One region of the Bradyrhizobium septentrionale genome, then DNA from elsewhere that is predicted to be linked to it. Evidence: predicted binding sites of a transcription regulator. Region 1 holds the regulator's gene; each other region holds the start of a gene.
What was found. Region 1 encodes PhoB, which activates phosphate uptake and scavenging genes when phosphate is short. Its sites were predicted from a motif close to TGTCATNNANCTGTCAT; they were not measured.

Region 1 (5,906 bases):
TCATTGTAGTGCTTAACTTTGTGGGAACATGTGGACGCACGGCCGCGGACTCTTGCGCCAGAGTCACGCCATATTGTAGCGTTTGGCCTGTCGGGTACGACATCTCGTGCGGCAGTACTGGACCCTCTAAGTAGCCTTCGTGTCACACGTAAACGTTCGGGCGCAAGACCGCGCCCGGCGAGGGCTAAGGGATTCTGGCCGCTGGGATTTTGACCCGGATTTGGCTCGCAGCGTCGCTCCAATGACTGGCCGGCGCCATGCGAAAGGAAGAATGCGATGACTGTATTGACCTGGTCCGACGATCGCGTCGAGCAGCTGAAGAAGCTCTGGGAGTCTGGCCTGTCGGCCAGCCAGATCGCCGCGGAACTTGGCAATGTGACGCGAAACGCCGTGATCGGCAAAGTGCATCGGCTCGGCCTCTCCGGCCGCGCCAAGGCCCCCTCCACGGCCGCGCCGCGGCAGCGCAAGGCCCGCCCCGCCCAGCACATGATGCGGGTGGCGCGTCCGGTCTCGCGCGGCAACACCGCGCTGGCGCACGCCTTCGAGGTCGAGATGGAGCCCGATCCGATCTCCTACGACAACGTTGTGCCGATGAGCCAGCGGCTGTCGCTGCTCGAGCTGAACGAGGCCACCTGCCACTGGCCGGTCGGTGATCCCTCGAGCCCGGAATTCTTCTTCTGCGGCGGCAAGGCGCTCGGCGGCCTGCCCTATTGCGCGCACCACTCGCGCGTCGCCTACCAGCCCGCCGGCGATCGCCGCCGGCCGTCGGCGAAACCGCAGATCAAGTGAGCACTCGGGAAACCGGCGTAGACTTGAAAAACAAATCCCCGCGAAAGCGGGGATTTTTTTGTGGCAGTCTCGACCTGGCTTCGCAACCAATCGGTGCGGACCGTTTCCTAAAATTTTATCGCTGATGGCGAGCCATTCGCAACGTTACAATTGTATCGGTGCTGGATCACACGCAGATCGAGCATCCATCACATGGCAAGCGAACAGACTGACCTGACACAGGCGTCCAGGGACACGCCCGTTAGAGGCGCAGCCAAGATGACGTATCGCGACGAAATCGTGTTCGAGCTTTGGCGAGCACCGCGGGTGCTGCTCTTCGGCTTCCTGGCACCCTTCGGCGCCTTCTTCTTGTGGGCGGTCTATCTCTTCGTTTCTTGTCTCCCCAATAGTTGGACCTATGCGGTCGCGCACCCCGGTGTGGCAATACAATGGTATTTTGCCTCCATCTGGCATTACGCCGTGAGCTGGCTTCCGTTCACGCTGTCTGTCTATTTCTTTCGCCGGCAAGCTATTTGGCTGTGGTACCGGCTCAGCGTCGGTCGCACAGGGATCACGTATGAGGTCACCGAAAGCGGCATCACCAACGATATGGCAAAGGTCCCACCATCCTAATGCCTTGGGCCAACGTCAAATCGCTAGCTCGAACGAACAGATTGCTGTTGCTGCGCTCCGATTATCAGGGCTGGTGGTATCTGCCGTGGCAAGCTTTCGATGCCGCAAGCCAAGAGCAGCTTTGGGCCTATGCGCAGCAACATGTTGCCGGCGCAAGCAAGAGCCCAACAGCTTCGGTTTGACCGATAGCGCGGCGAAGCGAGGTCTACCCGACGCACACCGCCAAACTTTGGGGAGGCGATTGTGGATTTTCGTTTAGCTGCATCCGGGCTTCTGTAACGGGCCTTGGTAAGTCAATCCCTTTTTGCGTGATCCAGTCGCCGGGCACTTGCTTCTGTACGGGATCGGCGCGGTGGCCGTCGCCTGATGGGGTGCATTGAGGAGCCGGCCGGCCAATCTACGGAAGCGTGGTTGTGAGCCACTTCCCGGATGGCGGCCTGACCGGATCCATCGTCCCGGCGAAGGGACCTCGCTCAGGGAGAGCCTGGTGTCGTGGCCCGCCCGGAACCGATTGCTGCTCCTTGCTTAGGTTGCCGAGGCCTTGGCCATCGGGTTGAACGGTTTGGCGTCGGCGAGCATGCGATGCAGGATCACGGCGAGCTTGCGTGCAAGCGCCACCTTGGCCTTGCGCATGCCTGCGCGCCGGGCGATCCGCATCGCCCAGCCCTTCAGCGCCGAGCAGTTCCTGACCGGCTTGGTCAGCATGACATGAGCCGCCTGATAGAGCGCCTCGCGCACGGAGGCATCGCCGATCTTGCTGATGCGGCCGGTATAGTCGGTTTCGCCCGATTGGTACTTCTTCGGGGTGAGGCCAAAATGCGCTCCCGTCGCCTTCGATGACCGGAAGCGCTTCGGGTCGTCGATCGCCGAGGCATAGGTGAGCGCCACGATCGGGCCGACGGACGGTGTCGTCATCAAGAGCTTCGCCTGCGGGTGCGACCTGGCGAGCCTTTGGGTGTGCTTATCCAGGCCATTGAACTCGCGCCGCAGCACGGCGTGGGCTTCGAGCAGTGCCTGGGCCACCACCTCAAGTCCAGGATGGCCCGCTACGAGCTCCCGGATGCGTTCGGCGAACGTGCGCTCGGTGGTCGGGCCGACCTTCAGACCGAAGCCGCGGAGCACGCCGCGCAGGCTGTTCTCGATGTCGCGCAGCTTCGACTGCAGCAGCTTGCGTGCCGTCAGAACCGCCCGCGTCTCCTGCGCTTCGATCGACTTGCAGTGCACCGGCCGGAACCAGCCCAGCCGCATCAGTTGCGCGATCCCGCGGGCATCGTTGCGGTCCGACTTCACCGGCATCGCCTTGAAGGCATCGCGGACGTGCCGCGTCTCCAACAGTTCGACTGCCAGGCCCGCATCCCGCATCGCTGCGTAGAGCCATTGCGACAGCGGACCAGCCTCCAGCCCGATCCGTTCCAGCACCAACCCCAGCGACCGGAACCAGCCGATCAAGGCCTCCGGCTCGCTCGCAACCTTCGCCTCGCGCAAAATCTTACCCGTCCCATCGACAAGGCAGACGCTCGAGCATTCCAAAGACACGTCGATTCCTGCATAGTGGTACATGGTCGTCCCTTAATGATGCTTGGAGCGGGCTTGCCCGACTCCGTTGACACCATCAGTTTGAGGGACGACCGCCTTCCAACCAACAGGCCGCTCGCGAGCGCGCTTCCAAAGCGCGCCGTAGCGAGCGGGCGGCCGGCCCGTTACCCCATCTACGTCTGCATCACCGGTGTCGTCCCGCCGCAGGCCGGGACCCATCATAACCACCGGCGCAGGTGGTCAGGCCGGGCTGCGGCCCCCAGCGCGTTCCAACAATCAAGATTCGTGGTTATGGGTCCCGGCTTTCGCCGGGACGACGCTGTAGTTTATTTGCGGCTCCGCGGCTACGGCTGCGGCTCGGCCTTCGCGAAGCGGTCGTCGAGCGCGTAGCCGGCGCCGCGCACGGTGCGGATCGGATCCTGCTCGCGGCCCGGATTGAGCAGCTTGCGCAGGCGGCCGATATGCACGTCGACGGTGCGCTCATCGATATAGATGTCGCGGCCCCAGACGCTGTCGAGCAGCTGCTCGCGGCTGAACACCCGGCCGGGATGTTCGAGGAAGAATTCGAGCAGGCGATATTCGGTCGGCCCGAGATCGATCGGGCGGCCCGAGCGCGCCACGCGGCGCTTCTCGCGGTCGAGCTCGATGTCGCCATAGGTCAGCACGGTGGCAAGCCGCTCCGGGCTCGCACGGCGCAGCAGGCCCTTCACCCGCGCCAGCAGCTCGGGCACCGAGAACGGCTTGACGATGTAGTCGTCGGCGCCGGTGGCAAGCCCGCGCACGCGCTCACTCTCCTCGCCGCGCGCGGTCAGCATGATGATCGGAAGCTGCTTGGTCTCCGGCCGCGCCCGCAGGCGGCGGCACAGCTCGATGCCGGACAGGCCCGGCAGCATCCAGTCGAGCACAACGAGGTCGGGGATGCGCTCCTTCAGCCTGGTGTCGGCGTCGTCGCCGCGTCCCACCGTTTCGACATCGTAGCCTTCCGCATCGAGGTTGTAGCGCAACAGTGTCGTCAGCGCTTCCTCGTCTTCGACTACCAGAATGCGTGCGCTCATCGGTCTAAGTTCTTTCTCTGTGGTGATCCGTTGCCCAAACGCAAACCGAAACACTCAACCCCTGAGCATATTCCCCGTGGAAACGGTTTGTCGCGACGACAATCCGGTTCCGCCGATGCGGATCATGCCCTAGTTACCCGGCACCGTGGTGGCGAAATTGGTCATATCGCCCTTCGGACGCTTGTCGGTGATCTGCTGGCCCTCGATCATATAGAACACGGTCTCAGCGATATTGGTGGCGTGGTCGCCGATCCGCTCGATGTTCTTGGCGCAGAACATCAGATGGATGCAGAACGAGATGTTGCGCGGATCTTCCATCATGTAGGTCAAGAGCTCGCGGAACAGCGAGGTGCAGATCGCATCGACCTCCTCGTCGCCCTTCCAGACGTTCATCGCCGCCGGCAGATCGTGCGCGGCATAGGCGTCAAGCACCGACTTGACCTGCGACAGCACGAGGTCGGTCATGTGCTCGAGGCCGCGGATCAGCTTCAGCGGCTGGAAATCGCTCTCCAGCGCCGCGACGCGCTTGCCCATGTTCTTGGCGAGGTCACCGATCCGCTCGAGGTCGGTGGCGACCCGCATCGCGCTGACGATCTCGCGCAGGTCGATCGCCATCGGCTGGCGGCGGGCGATCGTCAGCACCGCGCGCTCTTCGATGACGCGCTGCAGATTGTCGATCTCGATGTCGGCGGCGACCACGCGCTTGCCGAGCGCGACGTCGCGCCGGATCAGCGCGTCGACCGACTCGGTGATCATGCGCTCGACGAGGCCGCCCATCTCGGCGACCAGGCGGGTCAACTCCTGCAGGTCGCTGTCGAATGCCTTGGCGGTATGTTCAGAAGCCATCGCTTGTCTCCCTCAATCATGATCCCGGGGATCATGATTTCGTGTCCTCAGTTTCGCATGATCCAATCGGAAAACCGGTGCCCACTTTTCCGGATCATGCGCTAGCCGAACCGGCCGGTGATGTAGTCCTGGGTGCGTCGATCGCTCGGCGAGGTGAAGATCTTGTTGGTGTCGTCGAACTCGATCAGCTCGCCGAGATACATGAAGGCGGTCTTGTCGGAGACGCGCGCCGCCTGCTGCATGTTGTGGGTGACGATCGCGATCGTGTAGTCCTCGGAGAGCTCCTGGATCAGCTCCTCGACCTTGGCGGTCGAGATCGGGTCGAGCGCCGAGCACGGCTCGTCGAACAGGATCACCTCGGGACGCACCGCCACGGTGCGCGCGATGCACAGCCGCTGCTGCTGGCCTCCGGAGAGCGACAGGCCGGAAGCGTTCAGCTTGTCCTTGACCTCGTTCCACAGCGCGCCGCCGCGCAGCGCCTTCTCGACCCGGTCGTCCATCTCGGACTTCGAGATCTTCTCGTAGAGGCGGATGCCGAAGGCGATGTTCTCGTAGATCGTCATCGGGAACGGCGTCGGCTTCTGGAACACCATGCCGACCCGCGCACGCAGCAGATTGAGGTCGAGCTTGGGATCGAGAATGTTGGTCTGGTCCAGCATCAGCTGACCGACCGCGCGCTGGCCCGGATAGAGATCGTACATCCGGTTGAAGATACGCAGCAGGGTCGACTTGCCGCAGCCGGACGGACCGATGAACGCCGTGACGCGGTTGGTGCCGAGCGTCAGGTTGATGTTCTTCAGCGCGTGGTGCTCGCCGTAATAGAAGTTGAGGTTGCGCACCGTGACTTTCGGCGGCGCTTCCGGCAACGGCACCTGGGGAACGTGGCTCGCGGCGGTCGTGGAGACGGAAAGCTCGGTCATTTTGCGGCCCTTTCGGCACCAAGGATGCGCGCGCCGATGTTCAGCGCGAGCACAGTGAATGTGATGAGCAGCGCACCGCTCCACGCCAGCTCTTTCCAGTAGGCGTAGGGGCTCTGCACGAAGTTGTTGATGGTCACCGGCAGGTTGG
Region 2 (5,906 bases), 3.5 Mb from region 1:
GAGGCCCGCGATCAGCCTGGACGGTGAAAAGTCGAGATCGACCAGGCCGTACACGAAGACCGCAAGCGCTGCCACGGTCATTGCCGGCAGCGCCAGCCGCGCCGAGGCGGGCCGGTCGAAGGCGCTGGGATATTTTGCGCGCAGCTCCTCGGTATTCGGCTTCGGCAGCTGGCTCATCGCCGCGTCTCCTTGCCGAACAGCCGGCCGCGCAGCCAGCCGGTCGAGATGTCGATGATGAAGACGGTGATGATGATGGTGACCAGGATGGCGCTGACGTCGGAATAGTAGAACTTGTGGATCGCGACCACGAGCTCCTGGCCGATGCCGCCGGCGCCGACAAAGCCCATCACCGAGGCTTCGCGGACGTTGATCTCGAACCGCAGCAGCGCGTAGCTGGCGTAGCCCGCCGACACCTGCGGCAGCACGGCAAAGCGCATGCAGGACAGCCAGCTCGCGCCGGTGGAGCGGATGCCCTCGACCGGCTTCATGTCGGCGTTCTCGACGATCTCGGCGAACAGTTTTCCCAGCGCGCCGGTCGAGTGGATCGCGATCGCCAGCACGCCGGCCATCGGCCCAAGGCCGAACGCGATCACGAAGATCAGCGCGAACACGATGCCGGGCACCGTGCGGGCGAATTCAAGCAGCCGGCGCACCGCAAAGCGCAGCCACGGCGCCGGCGAGGTGTTCTGGGCCGCGAAGAAATTCAGCGCGAAGGCAAACACCGCGCCGGTCAGCGTGCCGACATAGCTGATCAGCACGGTCTCGCCGAGCATCCTCAGCCATTTCTTCCAGCCCCAGAACCATTCGGGAAAATCGGTCCACACCCGCGCGCCCGATTCGAGCGTCAGGATGCGGTCGAAATAGCTGACGAAGTTGCCGAAATAAGTGAACAGCGTGCGCAGGTTCACTTCCGCGCCGAACGCGGCGATCACCAGGGCAGCGCAGAATATTGCCGCCGCCAACGCGGCCTTCAGCCGCTTGCGCGAGACCGAACTGCGGTAGGCCTCTTCCAGCGTTGCCAGTTGCTGCGCCGGAAGAATGGATACGGCGGTCGCCATCGACGCGTGCCAGTCCGGTTCGGAGTTAAGAACAAAGGCCGGGCTGTCAGGCCCGGCCTCGTGACGTCAGCCGAACGATCAGCTCGCCTTCTTCTTGCGCAGAGCGTCGACGAACTTGATCAGCTCGATCGTGCCATCCCAGTCCTTGGTGGTGGCGGGATGGAAGCCCTTCTTCTGGCCGTCGGAGAGACGGTCGAACGCGGCCTTGTCCTTGGTCGGAGCTTCGAAGAAGGCCTTCGCGATCGCGGCCTTCAGGTCCTCGGGCAGATCGGCGTTGTAGGCATAGGGTCCGTTGATGATCGGCGCCGACTTGTGGATGATGCGGAAATCGTCCTTCTTCATCGCCGAGCCGTCGGCGTTCTTCAGCATGCCCTTGGTCAGCATCTGCGCGAGTGTCGAATCGTCGTCGCTGGTCCACTGGTTGGCGGCCATGTCGACGGTGCCCTGCGCCAGCGCCAGCACCGCGTTCTCGTGGCTGCCGGTGAACACGACCTTGCCGAAATAGGTGTCGGCGTCGGCGATGCCCATCTTGTCGAGCTCGAAGCGCGGCACGTTGTTGCCCGAGGTCGAGTTCGGATCGACCAGGCCGAGGTTCTTGCCCTTCAGATCGTCGACGCTCTTGTAGGGGCTCGAGGCCTTGACGAAGAACACCGAGTAGTAGCCGGTCGAACCGTCGGCGTTGATGTCGTTGGCGAACGCGTCGGACTTGACGCCGGTCAGGCGGGCGCGCGCGAACGAGGCCGAGCCGTAGCTGGCGATCTGGATGTTGCCGGCGCGTTGACCTTCGATGACGGCGGCGTAGTCATTGGCGATGCGCAGCGTGACCTTCACGCCGAGCTCCTTCGACAGATACGCCACGAACGGCGTCCAGCGCTCGGTGACGCCGGAGGCGTTCTCGGCCGGCACCACCGCGAAGGTAAGCTCCGGATATTTTGCCTTCCACTCCTGCGCGGATGCGGAACCGGTGAGCGCCAGCGCGGCGACGCCGGCCAGAACGATGCGACGAGTAAACATGACTACCCCTCTTTATTATGGTTGCACCTGTTGGCCGGGCAAAATGCCCGGCCATTCAGATTGGAAAACGCGCGACGCTCAGGCCGCGGCGGCGGTGCCGAGTGCCGGAACGGTCGCGCCGTCGGACGCGGGCATTGGCGCGCCGCCCATGACGTCGTTGGCCTCGAGGTCGTAGAGCTCGCGGGCGATATGGTCGGTCAGCGCCGCCGGGGCGCCATCGAACACCACGCGACCCGCCGCCATGCCGACCAGGCGATCGCAATAGGTCCGCGCCAGGTCGAGCGAGTGCAGGTTGCAGAGCACCGTGATGCCGAAATGCTTGTTGATGCGCAGCAACGCATCCATCACGATCCTGGTGTTGCGCGGATCGAGCGAGGCGATCGGCTCGTCGGCGAGGATGATGTCGGGCTCCTGCACCAGCGCGCGAGCGATCGCGACACGTTGCTGCTGGCCGCCCGAAAGCTGGTCGGCGCGCTGCGCCGCGAGTTGAGCGATGTCGAACTGATCGAGTGCGGACATCGCGAGCGCCCTGTCCTGCTCCGGCCAGGCTTGCGCCAGCGAACGCCAGGACGGGATCTGGGCCAACCGGCCCATCAGTACGTTGGTCAGCACATCAAGCCGCCAACCAGATTGAATTGCTGGAAGATCATCGCCGAGCGCGCCCGCCATTGCCGCAGCGCCTTGCCGCGCAGCGCGGTGACATCGGTGCCTTCGAACAGGATACGGCCGGAGGTCGGATCGGCGAGACGGTTGATCATCCGCAACAGGGTCGACTTCCCGGCACCGGAGCGGCCGATCACACCGACAAAGCTGCCCGGCGCGATCGAGAAGGACGCATTGTCGACTGCGGCTTTTGTGCCGAACCGGCACGTCAAACCTTCCACCACCAGCATGTAATGCTCCAACCGCGCCGTGTTGGGCCATCGCTATCCCCGGTGTTTTACAGTTATGTGACGCGACGTTGCGGTGCGGCGATCGTCCACACCCGCTCTCTTGCCGTCATCGTGACGTCATGATGTTGTCATCAAGCATCCCGATGACGAGCGCGCATCTCCCGGAAGCCAAAGATTTGCAAGATTTGCGGAGGCCCTGATGGCCGGAAAAACACTCTCGGTTGTGCCGACCCTCGACCCGACTGCGTCGGTCCGCGAGAGCAAGCTCGGCAAATATACCGAGGTCGGTGCGCGCACGATCCTGCTTGAAGTCAGCATGGACGACTATTCCTACGTCGTGAACGACAGCCAGATCACCTACACCTCGATCGGCAAGTTCTGCTCGATCGCGGCGATGACCCGGATCAATCCCGGCAACCACCCGATGCATCGCGCGACACAGGCGCATTTCACCTACCGCGCCAGCGCTTATTTTCCCGGCGAGAGCGACGACACCGACTTCTTCAACTGGCGACGTGCGCATCACGTGCATATCGGCCATGACGTCTGGATCGGTCACGGCGCGATCCTGCTGCCGGGCCGCAACATCGGAACCGGCGCTGTTGTTGCCGCCGGCGCGATCGTGACCAAGGATGTGCCCGCGCACACCATCGTTGCCGGTAATCCGGCGCGCCTGGTGAAGCGGCGCTTCTCCGAGACAACAGCGGATCGTCTCGCTGCGCTGGCGTGGTGGGACTGGGACCATGAGACACTTCGCCGTGTCCTGCCCGACTTTCGCAAGCTCGCGGTGGAGGAATTCCTCGACAAGTATGAGGCCGAGGCCGTATCCCAAGCACAGGCCAAACAACGGAGTGCCGCATCGTGACGGACATTTTCATCGAGGGCGGGCGCACGCTGGTTGACGGCGGATTGGTCGAGACCTCGCTGCGGACCGCAGGCCGCGACATCGGCGCGCTCGACGCCGAACAAGGCCGCGCCGCGCTTCACATCAATGCCGGCGGGCTCTTGGTATTGCCCGGCATCATCGATCTGCACGGCGATGCGTTCGAGCGGCAGATGATGCCGCGCCCGGGCGTCGACTTCCCGACCGACGTCGCGCTCATCGATAGCGACCGGCAGGCGATCGCCAACGGCATCACCACCGTGTTCCATGGCACGACCTGGTCGTGGGAGCCCGGCCTGCGCAGCGCGGAGAATGCGCGCAAGCTGCTCGATGCGATCGAGGCGCTGCGGCCGCTTCTCGCCGCCGATACGCGCTTCCACCTGCGTCACGAGACCCACAATCTCGACGCCGAAGCCGAGATCATTCAATGGCTCACCGAAGGCCGCATCGACCTGTTCGCCTTCAACGACCACAGCAATGTCAAACCGAAGAAGCGCAACCAGTCGGCCGAGCGCGCCGGGCTTTCGCTCGAGGCCTTCAACGAGCTGATCGACCGGGTCGTCGCGCGCCGTCCCGAGGTGCCGGCCTCGATCGCAAGGCTGGCCGCCGCGGCGCGCGCGGCCGACATCCGCATGCTGTCGCACGACGACAACAGCCCGGCGATGCGTCAGGAGTTTCGCGCGCTGGGCGCGGCGATCGCCGAATTCCCCGTCAACGAGGAGACCGCGCGCGATGCCGCCGATGCCGATGACTTCATCGTGTTCGGTGCGCCCAATGTGGTGCGCGGCGGCAGCCACACCGGCTGGACCAAGGCATCCGACATGATCGCAAAAGGCCTCTGCTCGGTGCTGGCGTCGGACTATTATTATCCGGCGCAGCTGCTCGCGGCGTTCCGCCTCGTTGCCGACGGCATCCTGCCGCTCGCCAGGGCCTGGGACCTGATCTCGTCTGCGCCGGCGCGCGCCGCGGGGCTCGCCGACCGCGGCGTGCTCGCCGCCGGCCGCCGTGCCGATATCGTCATCGTCGACGACAAGGTGCCGCTGCGGCCGCGTGTCGTCGCCGTGATATCAGCCGGACGGCTGGTGCATCTGGCGGATGCAAGCTGCTTCGTTCACGCGCTCGCGCCGCGCAAGACGGTTGCGGCGGCATAGTCAGGCTTTATTCTGCTGCCATGGCCCCCACTCCGCGCTACGCGATCTACTATGCGCCGTCACCTGACAGCGCCCTGCACCGCTTCGGTTCGACGCTGCTCGGCTATGACGCCGTGTCGGGCGACGAGCTGCGGTTTCCCGATGGCGTCGCGCCCGACTGGCGCGAGGTCACCGAGGACCCGCGCAAATACGGTTTTCACGCCACGCTGAAGGCGCCGACTGCGCTTGCGGACGGCAGGAGCGAGGCCGAGCTTCTCGACGCCTGTGCCGCCTTCGCAGGCCGCGCGCGGCGCATTCCCCTGATCGAGCCTGTTGTCGATGCCATCAGCGGCTTCATCGCCGTGATCCCGGCGAAGCTCTCCGACGAACTCCAGCAGCTCGCCGCCGATTGCGTCACCGAATTCGACGCGTTCCGTGCGCCACTCACGCAGGAAGATCGCGCGCGACGCAGACCCGAACGGCTCACGGAGCGACAGCGCGACTATCTCGACCGCTGGGGCTATCCCTACGTCATGGAGGAATTCCGCTTCCACATGACGCTGACCGGGCGGCTGAGCGACGAGCGGCGCGGCCCGATCATGGCGCGGCTGCGCGAGCGGTTCGCCGCGATCGAGCTCACGACGCTCGCGGTCGACCGCATCGCGCTGTTCAAGCAGGCCGACAGCGCATCCCGCTTCCGCATCATCGGCAGCTGGCCGCTGCGGACGTAGCAGCGCCGCTATTCCTCGACCCGGGTGCGGGCGATGATCTCGGCGGCGCCCTTGTCCAATAGCTCCATGCCGACGGCGCGGCCGAGTTCGCGCGGCCGGTCCGAAGGCCCGCGCCGCGTCACCTCGATGAAGCCGGCCCCGGCCTCGTCGAGCACCGAGGCACGCAGCGTCATCTCAGCCCCCGCAAGCGTGGCGTG
Region 3 (5,906 bases), 4.7 Mb from region 1:
ATGCCGCTATGGATGCCGGTCTCGATCGCGATCTTCAGCTTGGTGCCGACGCCGTCGGTCGCAGCCACCAGGACCGGGTCCTTGAAGCCGGCGGCCTTGAGGTCGAACAGCCCGCCGAAGCCGCCGATCTCGGCGTCCGCGCCCGGCCGCGCGGTGGCCCGCACCATCGGCTTGATCAGATCGACCAGACGATTGCCGGCGTCGATATCGACACCCGAATCCGCGTAAGTGAGCCCGTTTTTGCGCTCGGTCATGCCCAATTCCAGATGATCAGGGGCTGGTTACGAGGAATTCCGCCCCCGCGCAATGGCTCGCGGCAATGCTGCTGCGATACTATGTAGATAACATCCGGCCAGTGCGCAAAAGAGCCGGATATCGAGTAGAATCAGGCTTCTAGCCGGGAAGCGACTCAAGTTGAACATTCCGAATATCATTACCCTCGGCCGCATCATCCTGGTGCCGGTGATCGTCTGGGCCATCGTGTCCAGCCAGATGGAGATCGCGTTCGCGATCTTCGTGATCGCCGGCGTCTCGGACGCAGTCGACGGTTTCCTCGCCAAGCGCTTCAACATGACGAGCGAGCTCGGCGCCCTGCTCGACCCGCTCGCCGACAAGGCACTGCTGGTGTCGATCTATGTCGCGCTCGGGATCTGGGGCGCGGTGCCGCGCTGGATCGTGATTCTGGTGGTGTCGCGCGACATCATGATCGTCTCCGCCGTGATTGTGTCATGGTTGTTCGACAAGCCGGTCGAGATGAAGCCGCTGATGGTGTCGAAGCTCAACACGGTGGCGCAGGTCGCGTTCGCGGCGTTGGTGCTGGCCTCGCTCGGCTTCGGCTTCCAGCCGTACCCTTACGACCTGATCCTGATGGGTCTCGTCACGATCTTTACTTTGGGTTCGGTGTCCCTCTATCTCGTGGAGTGGGTGCGGCACATGAGCACGATCGAAGCTCGGTAGGCATGATCCCGAAACGTGGAAGCCGGTTTTCCCGCGACAAGCGCGAAGCGTTTGCGCAGAGATCATGCTAAAATAAAGCAGTTTGGAGACTTGCGTGGCCGGTAGCGTTCAACCTCGTCAATTGGCCTTGGCCCTGCCGCACGAGGAGAAACTGACCCGCGACGATTTCCTCGAGGGGCCCGCCAATGAAGCAGCGCTGGCGCTGATCGATGGCTGGCCCGACTGGCCGAACCGAATCATGCTGCTGGTGGGCCCGGACGGCTCCGGCAAAAGCCACCTCGCCGCGATCTGGGCCGAGAGCGCGGGCGCCCGCGCGACCGCGGCGCATGCGCTGACCGCCGAAACCGTGCCGACGGCGCTTGCGACCGGCGCGCTGGTGGTCGAGGACCTGAGGCCGTCGGATTTCGACGAGCGCGCGATGTTCCATCTGATGAATCTCGCGCGCCAGGACGATGCCTTCGTGCTGATCACGGCGCGCATTCCGCCGTCGGCGTTCGAGATCGAATTGCGCGACCTGCGGTCCCGGCTTCGCGCGGTGCCGACGGTGACGCTGCTGCCGCCCGACGACCAGCTGTTCCGCGGCCTCATCGTGAAATTCTGCGCCGATCGCCAGATGAGCGTGGATGAGCCGCTGGTCAGCTACCTCTGCAACCGGATCGAGCGCTCCTATACCGCCGTCCGGCAGGCGGTCGAGCTCCTGGACACCGAGGCACTGCGGCTCGGCCGACCCGTCACACGGGCGCTGGCGGCGGAGCTGTTGCGCGATGCCTGAGCTGTCCCGCGGCTTGACGGCGCAGGCCGGCGGAACATCAATGTCATCGAAACGTCATCGCAATATCACATGGTCTGTGCGGCCCTCGGCTACACCGCTCCGGCTCCCTGCCCCGAATTGGACCAGCACTTGATGGACTCGGCACAAGCTACTGAAATCAAAGAAAAAGAGGCGGAGCTGCCCGCCGTCCCCGCGATCGCATCCAGCCCCGAGCGATTCATCAACCGGGAGCTCTCCTGGCTGCACTTCAACCGCCGGGTGCTCGAGGAATCGGTCAATACCGGCCATCCCGTGCTGGAGCGGGTCCGCTTCCTGTCGATTTCGGCGAATAACCTTGACGAGTTCTTCATGGTCCGCGTCGCCGGCATCAAGGCGCAGGTCCGCGAGGGCATTGCCGAGCGCAGCCCGGACGGCCTGCTGCCGGCCGAGCAGCTGGTGATGATCAACAAGACCGTGTCGCAGCTCGCCTCCGACCAGCAGGCGATCTGGAGCGATCTGCGGGATATCCTGTCCAAGGTCGGCATCCAGCTGGTCGACGGCCGCGACGTCACCAAGTCCGAACGCACCTGGATCGAGGATCACTTCCTCCACAACATCTTCCCGCTGCTGACGCCGCTGGCGATCGACCCGGCGCATCCCTTCCCGTTCATCCCGAACCTCGGCTTCACGGTGGCGCTGCAATTGTCGCGGATCTCCGACGGCAAGGCGATGAACGCGTTGATCCGCATGCCCGGCAAGATCGACCGCTTCATCCGCCTTCCCTCCACGAAGGAAAGCGGTCCGGCGCGGCTGATCACACTCGAGCAGGCCACCGGTCTGTTCATCGGCCGCCTGTTCCCCGGCTACACCGTCAAGGGCCAGGGCGCGTTTCGCATCATCAGGGACTCCGAACTGGAAATCGAGGAAGAAGCCGAGGACCTCGTTCGCCTGTTCGAGACGGCGCTGAAGCGCCGCCGGCGCGGATCGGTGATCCGGCTCGAGATCGAAGCCAAGATGCCCGACGAGCTGCGCAGCTTCGTGCAGCACGCCTTGTCGGCAGCGAACGATGAAGTGATCCTGGTCGATGGCGTGCTCGCGATGAACGAGCCGTCGCAGCTTACCCGCCTCGATCGCCCCGACCTCGAATTCCCGCCCTACGTGCCGCGCCATCCCGAACGGGTGCGCGACCATGGCGGCGATATCTTCGCCGCTATCCGGCAGAAGGACCTCGTGGTCCATCACCCCTACGAATCCTTCGACGTCGTCGTGCAGTTCCTGCAGCAAGCGGCGCGTGATCCTGACGTGGTCGCGATCAAGCAGACGCTCTACCGTACCTCGAACAATTCGCCGATCGTGCGCGCGCTGGCGGATGCCGCCGAGGCCGGCAAATCGGTGACCGCGCTGATCGAATTGAAGGCGCGCTTCGACGAGGAGGCCAATATCCGCTGGGCCCGCGATCTCGAGCGCGCCGGCGTGCAGGTGGTCTACGGCTTCATCGAACTGAAGACGCACGCCAAGCTGTCGATGGTGGTGCGCCGCGAGGGCGGCAATCTCACGACCTATGTGCACACCGGCACCGGCAACTATCATCCGGTCACCGCGCGCATCTACACTGACGTCTCCTACTTCACGTCGGACCCGATCATCGGCCGCGACGCCGCGCGGGTGTTCAACTACATCACCGGCTATGCCGAGCCGAGCGACATCGAGAAGATGGCGGTGTCGCCGCTGACGCTGCGCAAGCGGATCATCGAGCACATCCACGGCGAGATCGCCCACGTCAAACATGGCCGGCCCGGCGCGATCTGGATGAAGATGAACGCGCTGGTCGATCCCGACATCATCGACGCGCTGTACGAGGCCTCGCAGGCCGGCGTCTCGATCGAGCTCGTGGTGCGCGGCATCTGCTGCCTACGGCCGGGGCTGCCGGGATTGTCGGAGAATATTCGCGTCAAATCGGTGATCGGCCGGTTCCTGGAACACGGCCGGATCTATTGCTTCGGCATGGGTCAGGGCCTGCCGAGCACAAAAGCTGCTGTGTATATCTCGTCCGCCGACATGATGCCGAGGAACCTCGACCGCCGCGTCGAGGTTCTCTGTCCGCTGCAAAATCCCACGGTGCATCAGCAGGTTCTCGAACAGATCATGGTCGCGAACCTGAAGGACACCGAGCAGAGCTGGCAATTGTTGCCGGACGGGTCGTCAACGCGTATGAAGGCCGCGAAAGGCGAAGAGCCGTTCAACCTGCATGACTACTTCATGACAAATCCGAGTCTGTCCGGCCGTGGTAAGTCTCTCAAGGAATCTTCACCGCGCCGGCTCACGCGTCGCAACGAGCGTCAGCAGCCATCGTCTTAAGGGGGCCTTCCTGTGAAGCGGCCGCGGAAGCGCGCTTCCAGCGTCGCTGTGATCGATATCGGCTCGAACTCGGTTCGTCTCGTGGTCTACGAGGCGATGGCGCGCAGCCTCGTCACGATCTTCAACGAGAAGGCGCTGTGCGGGCTCGGACGCGAGGTGCAGAGCACCGGCCTGCTCGCGACCGATGCGGTCAACAAGGCGCTCACCGCGCTGCGCCGCTTTCGCGCGCTGTGCAGGATCCAGCAGGTCGGCCGCGTCTACGCGATCGCGACCGCGGCCTGCCGCGACGCCAAGAACGGTCCCGACTTCATCGCCAAGGCCGAGCGCATCTGCGGCGCCAAGATCGAGATTCTCTCCGGACCGCGTGAAGCGAAACTGTCCGCGCTCGGCGTCGTGTCGGGCGTGCACAATCCGAACGGCATCGTCGGCGATCTCGGCGGCGGCTCGCTCGAACTGATCGACGTCAAGGGCAACCGCGTGCGCAGCGGCGTGACGCTGCCGCTCGGCAGCCTTGCGCTGCAGGACCTCTCGGACAAATCGATCAAGCGCGCCGAACGCATCGTCAAGAACGAGCTGCTCGGCGTCGCCCAGCTCAAGACCGGGCGCGGCCGCACCTTCTACGCAGTCGGCGGCACCTGGCGTGCGCTGGCGCGTATTCACATCATCCAGAGCGGCTATCCGCTCAAGGTGATGCACGGCTACTCGATCCTGGCGGCCGACGCGCTCGACTTCGCACAGCGGCTGCGGCGGCTGGCAGCGACCAACATGCTGGCCAACATCGAGTCGGTCGCCGATGCCCGGCGGCCCCTGCTAGCTTACGCCGCGCTCGTGCTCGAATACATCATCCGCGTCGCCCAGCCGAAGACCATCGTGTTCTCGACCTTCGGCGTGCGCGAGGGCCTGCTCTACGAGATGCTGCCGCAGGCCGAGCGCGCCAAGGACGGGCTGGTCTGCGCCGCGCAGAACCTCAACGAATTGCTGTCGCGCTCGGCCCGCCACGCTCAGGAGCTGACGGCGTGGACCGACCGGCTGGTGCGCGTCGTCAGGCTGCGCGAGACCGAGGAAGACCGCAGGCTGCGTCACGTCGCCTGCCTGCTCTCCGACATCGGCTGGCGGGTGCACCCCGATCATCGCGGCGAGGAAACTCTCAGCCTGATCATGAACGGCAATTTCGGCTCGATCACCCATCAGGGACGCGCCTTCGTCGCGCTCTCGGTGTTCTATCGCTACGCCGGCCTCAGCGAGGAAAACGAACCGCCGGCGCAGATCCGCGCGCTGGTGACGCCGGCGATGGACGAGCGCGCGCGTGTGCTCGGCGCCGCGTTCCGCGTCGCGCATCTAATCACCGCGGCGCGCACCGGCGTGCTGCCGGCAACCCATTTCCGCACGCAAGGCCGCAAGCTGATGCTGGTGTTCGAGCACCGGATGGTGGATCTGGTCGCCGACCGTGTCGGCAGCCGCTTCAAGCAATTGGCGCGGCTGGTCGGGCGCGCCGGCTCGATCGTGCGGCGCTAACCCTGGGCCTTGCATCAAGCGACTTGGGGCCCGTCAGTCCGGCGATTTTCTTGAAATGAGCGACCGCAGCGCGGGCGCCCGCCGTCTTGGTGAGAAGGTCGAGCGTCTCATCGCCGTCGTCGCTGACCGGCGTGAGCGCGCGGTCAAGATAGTTGCCGGCCCCCGGGGTGTAGGCGATGACCGTTTTCCAAATCAACAACCGTCCGATCGCCACGGTGAGGACGCTGTGCTTCACGAGCGTCTCGCAACCAAAGCGTAGCCAGAACAGCCAGGGGTTCTCGCGCGGCAAGCCTGGTCGCCGCTCGGACGGATGCTTGAGGCGGAA
Region 4 (5,906 bases), 3.5 Mb from region 1:
AGATCGCGCACCAGGTCGCGGCCGAGGGCACCAAGCGGCTTGCGATCGTCTCCGACGATCCGGACAAATATCCCGCCAATTATTTCCCGTCGGGCGCCACCATCCACCATCGCCGCGAGCTCGATGCCGTGCAGCGCACCTTGCGCGAGATCGAGGGCCTGACCGTCCTGATCTACGACCAGACCTGCGCCGCCGAGAAGCGCCGCCGCCGCAAGCGCGGGCTGTTCCCCGATCCGGCCAAGCGCGTCTTCATCAATGAGCGCGTCTGCGAAGGCTGCGGCGACTGCTCCGTGGCGTCGAACTGCGTCTCGGTGCAGCCGCTGGAGACCGAGTTCGGCCGCAAGCGCCGCATCGACCAGTCGAACTGCAACAAGGATTTCTCCTGCATCGAGGGTTTTTGCCCGAGCTTCGTGATGGTGCAGGATCCCAAGCTGCGCAAGGCCGACCGCGCTGCCGCCGATCCGAAGGCGCTGTTCGCCGACCTGCCGACGCCGCCTGCGGCCGCGCTTGCCGCCCCCTACAACATCCTGATCACCGGCATCGGCGGCACCGGCGTCATTACCATCGGCGCACTGCTCGGCATGGCCGCGCATGTCGAGGGTCTGGCGTGCTCGACGCTCGACTTCACCGGCCTGTCGCAGAAGAACGGCGCGGTCATGAGCCATGTCCGGCTGGCGCCGGTGTCCGGCATGCTGACCACGGTCCGCATCGCGCCCGGCAACGCCAATCTGATCCTCGGCTGCGACCTCGTCGTGGCCACCAGCGTGCCGGCGTTGAGCCGCGCCGAGCGCGGCGTCACCCGCGCCGTCGTCAACGCTGATCTGTTGCCGACCGCGAGCTTCGTGATCGATCCCGATATCGATTTCGAGGCTGGTGCGATGCGCGACGCGCTGAACGGCGCGGTGCGGCCTGATGATCTCGACATTCTCGATGCCACCGGGCTTGCGACCGCGCTGATGGGCGACAGCATCGCCACCAACGCCTTCATGCTCGGCTTCGCGTTCCAGCGCGGCGCGATCCCGCTGTCGCTCGATGCGATCCTGAAGGCGATCGAGCTCAACGGCGCCGCGATCGAGATGAACAAGACCGCGTTCTCCTGGGGCCGGCTTGCCGCGCACGATCTGCAACGCGTGGTCAGCGCCGCGCGCTTCAAGAACGCCGGTGCAGCGCCCGCAAAGAAGACACTCGACGAGGCGATCGCGTTCCGCGCCAAATTCCTCACCGACTATCAGGATGAGGCCTACGCCAAGCGCTATCTCGACGATGTCGCGCGCGTGCGCACCGCCGAGGCCGCGGCCGCGCCGGGCTCGCAGGACCTGACCGAGGCCTTTGCAAAAGGGCTGTTCAAGCTGATGGCCTACAAGGACGAATATGAGGTCGCGCGGCTTTATTCCGACGGCGAGTTCAGCAAGGCCTTGAGGGAGCAGTTCGAGGGCAATTCCGGTTTGAAGGTCCTGCTGGCGCCGCCGCTGCTGGCGCAGCGCGATCCCGTCACCGGGCGTTTGCAGAAGCGCGAATTCGGCCCGTGGATCTTCAAGGCGTTCGGCTTGCTGGCGGGGCTGAAGGGCCTGCGCGGCACCGCGTTCGACATCTTCGGCTACACCTCAGAGCGCAAGATGGAGCGCGCCTTGCCGGTCGAGTATTCAACGATGATCCTGCGTCACCTCGACGGCAAGAAGCCGCTCGACCTGCCGCGCCTGGTGGCGCTGGCGAAGGCGGCGGACCTCGTGCGCGGCTATGGCCACATCAAGGAAGGCAACGTCGCCCGCTACCGCACCGAATGCGCGCGGCTGGAGCGCGCGATCGGCCGGCCCTTGGCGCAGGCGGCCGAATAGGCTGGAGCGTTTTCGAGCGAAGTGGCTGCCGGTTCGCGTGAAGAAAACGCGTCAAAACAAAAACCTAGAGCCCCGTTCCGATACCATCGGAACGGGGCTCTAGGCGGGGGCAGCGGGAACTTTCCACGGCCGCCCTGGTTGACCGGTAACCCTGCCCACAGCCGCGGGGTGGATTCGCGCGGCCGGGCCCCTACATGATGGCTGTTCTGTTCGAGTGATTTCAGGAGGCCCTTTGATGGTCCTGAAAAACGCTTTGGTTGCAATCGTTTGTACCGCGTGCCTGGCTTTGGGCGGCGTGGCGTTGGCTGACGACTACCGGCCGAGCGAGTTCTTCAGCCTCGACCTTTCCCAGGCCGTGCTGTCGCCGAAGCGACTCGGGCCGCCGGCGCAGTTCGAGCCGGTTCCGGTCGAGGCGAAGACCGACCTCGGTCCGGATCAGCGTGCCAATGTGGAGCCGACGGCCGAGCAGCCGAAGGTCGCGCCGCAGAAGTCCGTGCGGACGGCCAAGGTGACGGCGCAGCCCGAGAAGAAGCGCGCGGCCGCGAGCCTTCCAGCCCGCGCCAAGCTCGCAAGGCGGCACGCGAACCCGCTCGATGCGGAAGCCCGCGACACCAGGATCCAGACCTGGCCGTGCCGCACTGGTGGCATCTGCAACTGGCAGCGGTGAGGGGCGCACCGTTTGCTCTGATCAGCACGTCAACGCCAGCAAACCCGTCATCCTGAGGTGCGACCGGAGCGAGCCTCGAAGGATGAATCGGCCTCGTTGCGGCCACGACACCTCTGGAGCTGAAATAGTCGGGCCGTCGATCCTTCGAGGCTCGCCAAGCGGCGCAATTGCGCCGCAAGGCTCGCACCTCAGGATGACGGGTTGGCTTTGAGTGCTGGGCGTTCGCACCGTTCCGATCCGCCATCTCCCCTCGAGTCATCCCGCCGTCGCAAAACCGTCGGCGGAGAGTCAAGAAACCGTAAGGGTGGAGTCAAACGGCGCGGGCAAAACCTTCGTTGCGATTCGACGAAGGTTATTCGATGCCGACAGCGATCTCCGCGCGGGGGCGAGGCCTCACAAGGCGGCAGCTTCTTGTGCGCTCGGCGTCGACGGCTGCGCTGGCCGGATTGGGTTCGCTCGCAAAACCCTATCTGAGCCGCGCGGCGGGCCGTCCTGCGATCGAAGGCATCCAGTCCGGCGACGTCGCGAGCGATTCAGCTGTGATCTGGGCCCGCTCCGATCGCGCCGCGCGGATGCAGATCGAATGCGCCACGGTCGAGAGCTTCGCCACCATCCTGCGCACCGCGTCCGCCGATGCGCTGCCCGAGCGCGACTTCACCGCAAAACTGCTGCTCGACGGCCTGCCGCCGGGCCAGGACCTGTTCTATCGCATCAGCTTCGCGGATCGCGACGGCACCGCCGGCCAAAGCCGCATCGGCCATTTCCGCACCGCGCCGGTCGACCGGCGCTCGATCTCGTTCGTGTGGTCCGGCGACGTTGTCGGGCAGGGCTGGGGCATCGACCCCGCGCGCGGCGGCTTGCGCAGCTACCGCACCATGCTGAACGAGCGCCCGGACTTCTTCATCCATTCCGGCGACCACATCTATGCGGATTGCACGGTGCCGGCGGAGCAGACGCTGCCGAACGGCGAGATCTGGCGCAACATCGTCACCGAGGAGAAATCCGTCGTCGCGCACAGCCTCGAGCAGTTTCGCGGCAACTACAAATACAACTGGCTCGACGAGAATTTTCGCGCCTTCCACGCCGAAGTGCCGATGTTCGCGCAGTGGGACGACCATGAGGTCGCCGACGACTGGTCGCCGGTCGGCACCGCCGACGCTACCGGCTACGACGCGGACGGCAGCTCGCGCCTGGTGGCGCGGGCGCGCCGCGCTTTCCATGAATTCATGCCGATGCGGCTGATGCCGGAGCGCGACGGCCGCGTCTATCGCAAGATCGCCTATGGGCCGCTGCTCGACGTCTTCATCATCGACATGCGCTCCTACCGCGATTCCAACTGGAACAAGCAGGGCGATCCCGACCAGGCGTTCATCCTCGGCGAGAGCCAGCTCGCCTGGCTGAAGCGCGAACTGGTGGCGTCGGAGGCTGTCTGGAAGGTGATCGCAGCCGACCTGCCGATCGGCCTCGTCAGCCTGGATGCGGTCGCGCTCGGCGACGGCCCGCCGGCGCGGCGCGAGCACGAGATCGCCGATCTGCTGTCTTTCATGAAGCGCGCCGGTGTCCGCAACACCGTGTGGCTCACCGCCGACATGCACTACACCGCCGCGCATCATTATGATCCGAACCGCGCGGTGTTTCAGGAGTTCGAACCGTTCTGGGAGTTCGTCTCGGGTCCGCTGCATGCCGGCACCTGGTCGCCGGGCGAACTCGACAACACCTTCGGCCCCAAGGCGATGTACCAGAAGGGCTGCTCGGCCGAGCAGGGCGACAATCTCGCCCCCTGCTTCGGCCTGCAATTCTTCGGCCGCGTCGACATCGACGGCACGACCTCTGTGATGACGGTGACGCTGAAGGACGTCGACGACCACGACCTCTGGTCGGTCGACATCGAACCGCGGCCGGATGCGCGGCCCGGCCAGATCATGGCGGAACATATCTAACCCCATCGCGACATCTTGATGATGGCCGCCTTGCCCGAGGGCCCGATTTGCGGGCAGACTGCGACTTGGCAGTCCTGCCAATTTCATTCCTTCCAGACAATTTGCTGGCGTGACGTCGTCGATGGCATCGGCGCCCCACGCGTCAGGAGCTATCCATGGAAAATCTGCAGATACAGGGCATCAGCCTGCCGCAGCTCGGGCTCGGCACCTTCCGCATGCAGGGCGACGCCTGCCGCGCGGCGGTCGAGAGCGCGCTCGGGCTCGGGTACCGGCATATCGACACCGCCGAAATGTACGCCAATGAAGAGGCGATTGGCGCGGCGATCGCGACCGCGAATGTCGCGCGCAAGGACCTGCACGTCACCACCAAGGTCTGGCACGAGAACCTGGCGCCGGACGCGATCCGGAAAGCGTTCGATGCCAGCCTGAACAAGCTGCGGCTCGATCATGTCGATCTCTATCTCGTGCATTGGCCGTCGAAGAGCATGAAGCTGCCGGCAGTGTTCGAAACGCTGATGAAGCTGAAGCAGGAGGGCCGCACCCGGGCGATCGGCGTTGCCAATTTCAACACCGCGCTGCTCAAGACCGTGATCGAGGACATCAAGGCGCCGATCGCCTGCAACCAGATCGAATACCATGCGATGCTGGATCAGACGCCGGTGCGCAACTATCTCGCGGCGAAATCGATCCCGCTGGTGGCCTATTGTCCGCTGGCCCAGGGCCGTTTCGCCACCGACGAGACGCTGGCGAAAATCGGCCGCAAGCATGATGCGACGGCAGCGCAGGTGGCGCTGAAATGGCTGCTCGATCAGAATGGCGTTGCGGCTATCCCGAAAGCCTCGCGCGCCGAAAGCCAAAAGGCCAATCTCGACGCGCTGAAGGTCAGGCTCGACGACGACGACCGCAAGGCGATCGCTGCGTTGCGCAAGGACATGCGCTGCGTCAATCCGGGATTTGCGCCGGCGTGGGATTGAGCCCGGCGGGCATTTGATGAGAACGTAGAAAAAGAAAATGGCTCCGCGAGGAGCCATTTTCCGTCTGTCGATTTAGTAGCGATCCCGCCTGATGACCACCGTGCGGTCATGGTCGTGGTGCCAGCCGCGATGCCAGCCACGGTCGTGGCGCATTCCACGGTCATGGCGCATCTCGGCGCGCGCGCCCCAGCCACGATCCCAGTGATGATGGCCGCCGCGCTTGATCACGACGGTCTCGGCGCTCGCGATCGACGGAACGGCCACTGCAAGCGCACCGACAGCCGCAAGAACAAAGCCAAATTTTTTCATCTCATCCTCCTCAATGATGCGTGGAGGAAACCGTACAGGCATCGAAACGTTCCTGAGGAAACGGAGGAGTTTTCTGAACGGTTGTTCAGGCAATTGCGGCCGCTGCTGTGTGTCGCGTGTTGTCGCGCACAATCGATGGATGAGCGCTGCAGGTCGCTTCGATGGCCTTGCCTAAGGGCTG

Region 2: the regulator PhoB is predicted to act here: its motif matches at 3,081-3,097, upstream of HAP48_RS28655 (LbetaH domain-containing protein).
Region 3: the regulator PhoB is predicted to act here: its motif matches at 1,771-1,787, upstream of HAP48_RS36120 (RNA degradosome polyphosphate kinase).
Region 4: the regulator PhoB is predicted to act here: its motif matches at 2,756-2,772, upstream of HAP48_RS28805 (alkaline phosphatase D family protein).

The regions. Positions count from the first base shown of each region.
Region 1 is NZ_CP088285.1:2,087,051-2,092,956, forward strand. It holds gene HAP48_RS11810 (GcrA family cell cycle regulator) at 277-789, shown strand; gene HAP48_RS11815 (hypothetical protein) at 1,048-1,401, shown strand; gene HAP48_RS11820 (hypothetical protein) at 1,443-1,583, shown strand; gene HAP48_RS11825 (IS110 family RNA-guided transposase) at 1,927-2,961, opposite strand; gene phoB (phosphate regulon transcriptional regulator PhoB) at 3,282-3,992, opposite strand; gene phoU (phosphate signaling complex protein PhoU) at 4,122-4,838, opposite strand; gene pstB (phosphate ABC transporter ATP-binding protein PstB) at 4,940-5,758, opposite strand; gene pstA (phosphate ABC transporter permease PstA) at 5,755-5,906, opposite strand, start outside.
Region 2 is NZ_CP088285.1:5,605,772-5,611,677, reverse strand. It holds gene phnE (phosphonate ABC transporter, permease protein PhnE) at 1-177, opposite strand, end outside; gene phnE (phosphonate ABC transporter, permease protein PhnE) at 174-1,058, opposite strand; gene phnD (phosphonate ABC transporter substrate-binding protein) at 1,137-2,072, opposite strand; partial or broken gene phnC (phosphonate ABC transporter ATP-binding protein) at 2,151-2,965, opposite strand; gene HAP48_RS28655 (LbetaH domain-containing protein) at 3,165-3,830, shown strand; gene HAP48_RS28650 (alpha-D-ribose 1-methylphosphonate 5-triphosphate diphosphatase) at 3,827-4,999, shown strand; gene HAP48_RS28645 (DUF1045 domain-containing protein) at 5,020-5,709, shown strand; gene hemC (hydroxymethylbilane synthase) at 5,718-5,906, opposite strand, start outside.
Region 3 is NZ_CP088285.1:7,227,766-7,233,671, reverse strand. It holds gene purM (phosphoribosylformylglycinamidine cyclo-ligase) at 1-254, opposite strand, end outside; gene HAP48_RS36130 (CDP-alcohol phosphatidyltransferase family protein) at 415-957, shown strand; gene HAP48_RS36125 (P-loop NTPase family protein) at 1,052-1,729, shown strand; gene HAP48_RS36120 (RNA degradosome polyphosphate kinase) at 1,862-4,066, shown strand; gene ppx (exopolyphosphatase) at 4,079-5,581, shown strand; gene HAP48_RS36110 (B12-binding domain-containing radical SAM protein) at 5,529-5,906, opposite strand, start outside.
Region 4 is NZ_CP088285.1:5,634,753-5,640,658, forward strand. It holds partial or broken gene HAP48_RS28795 (indolepyruvate ferredoxin oxidoreductase family protein) at 1-1,835, shown strand, start outside; gene HAP48_RS28800 (hypothetical protein) at 2,071-2,502, shown strand; gene HAP48_RS28805 (alkaline phosphatase D family protein) at 2,862-4,442, shown strand; gene HAP48_RS28810 (aldo/keto reductase) at 4,598-5,416, shown strand; gene HAP48_RS28815 (hypothetical protein) at 5,489-5,725, opposite strand.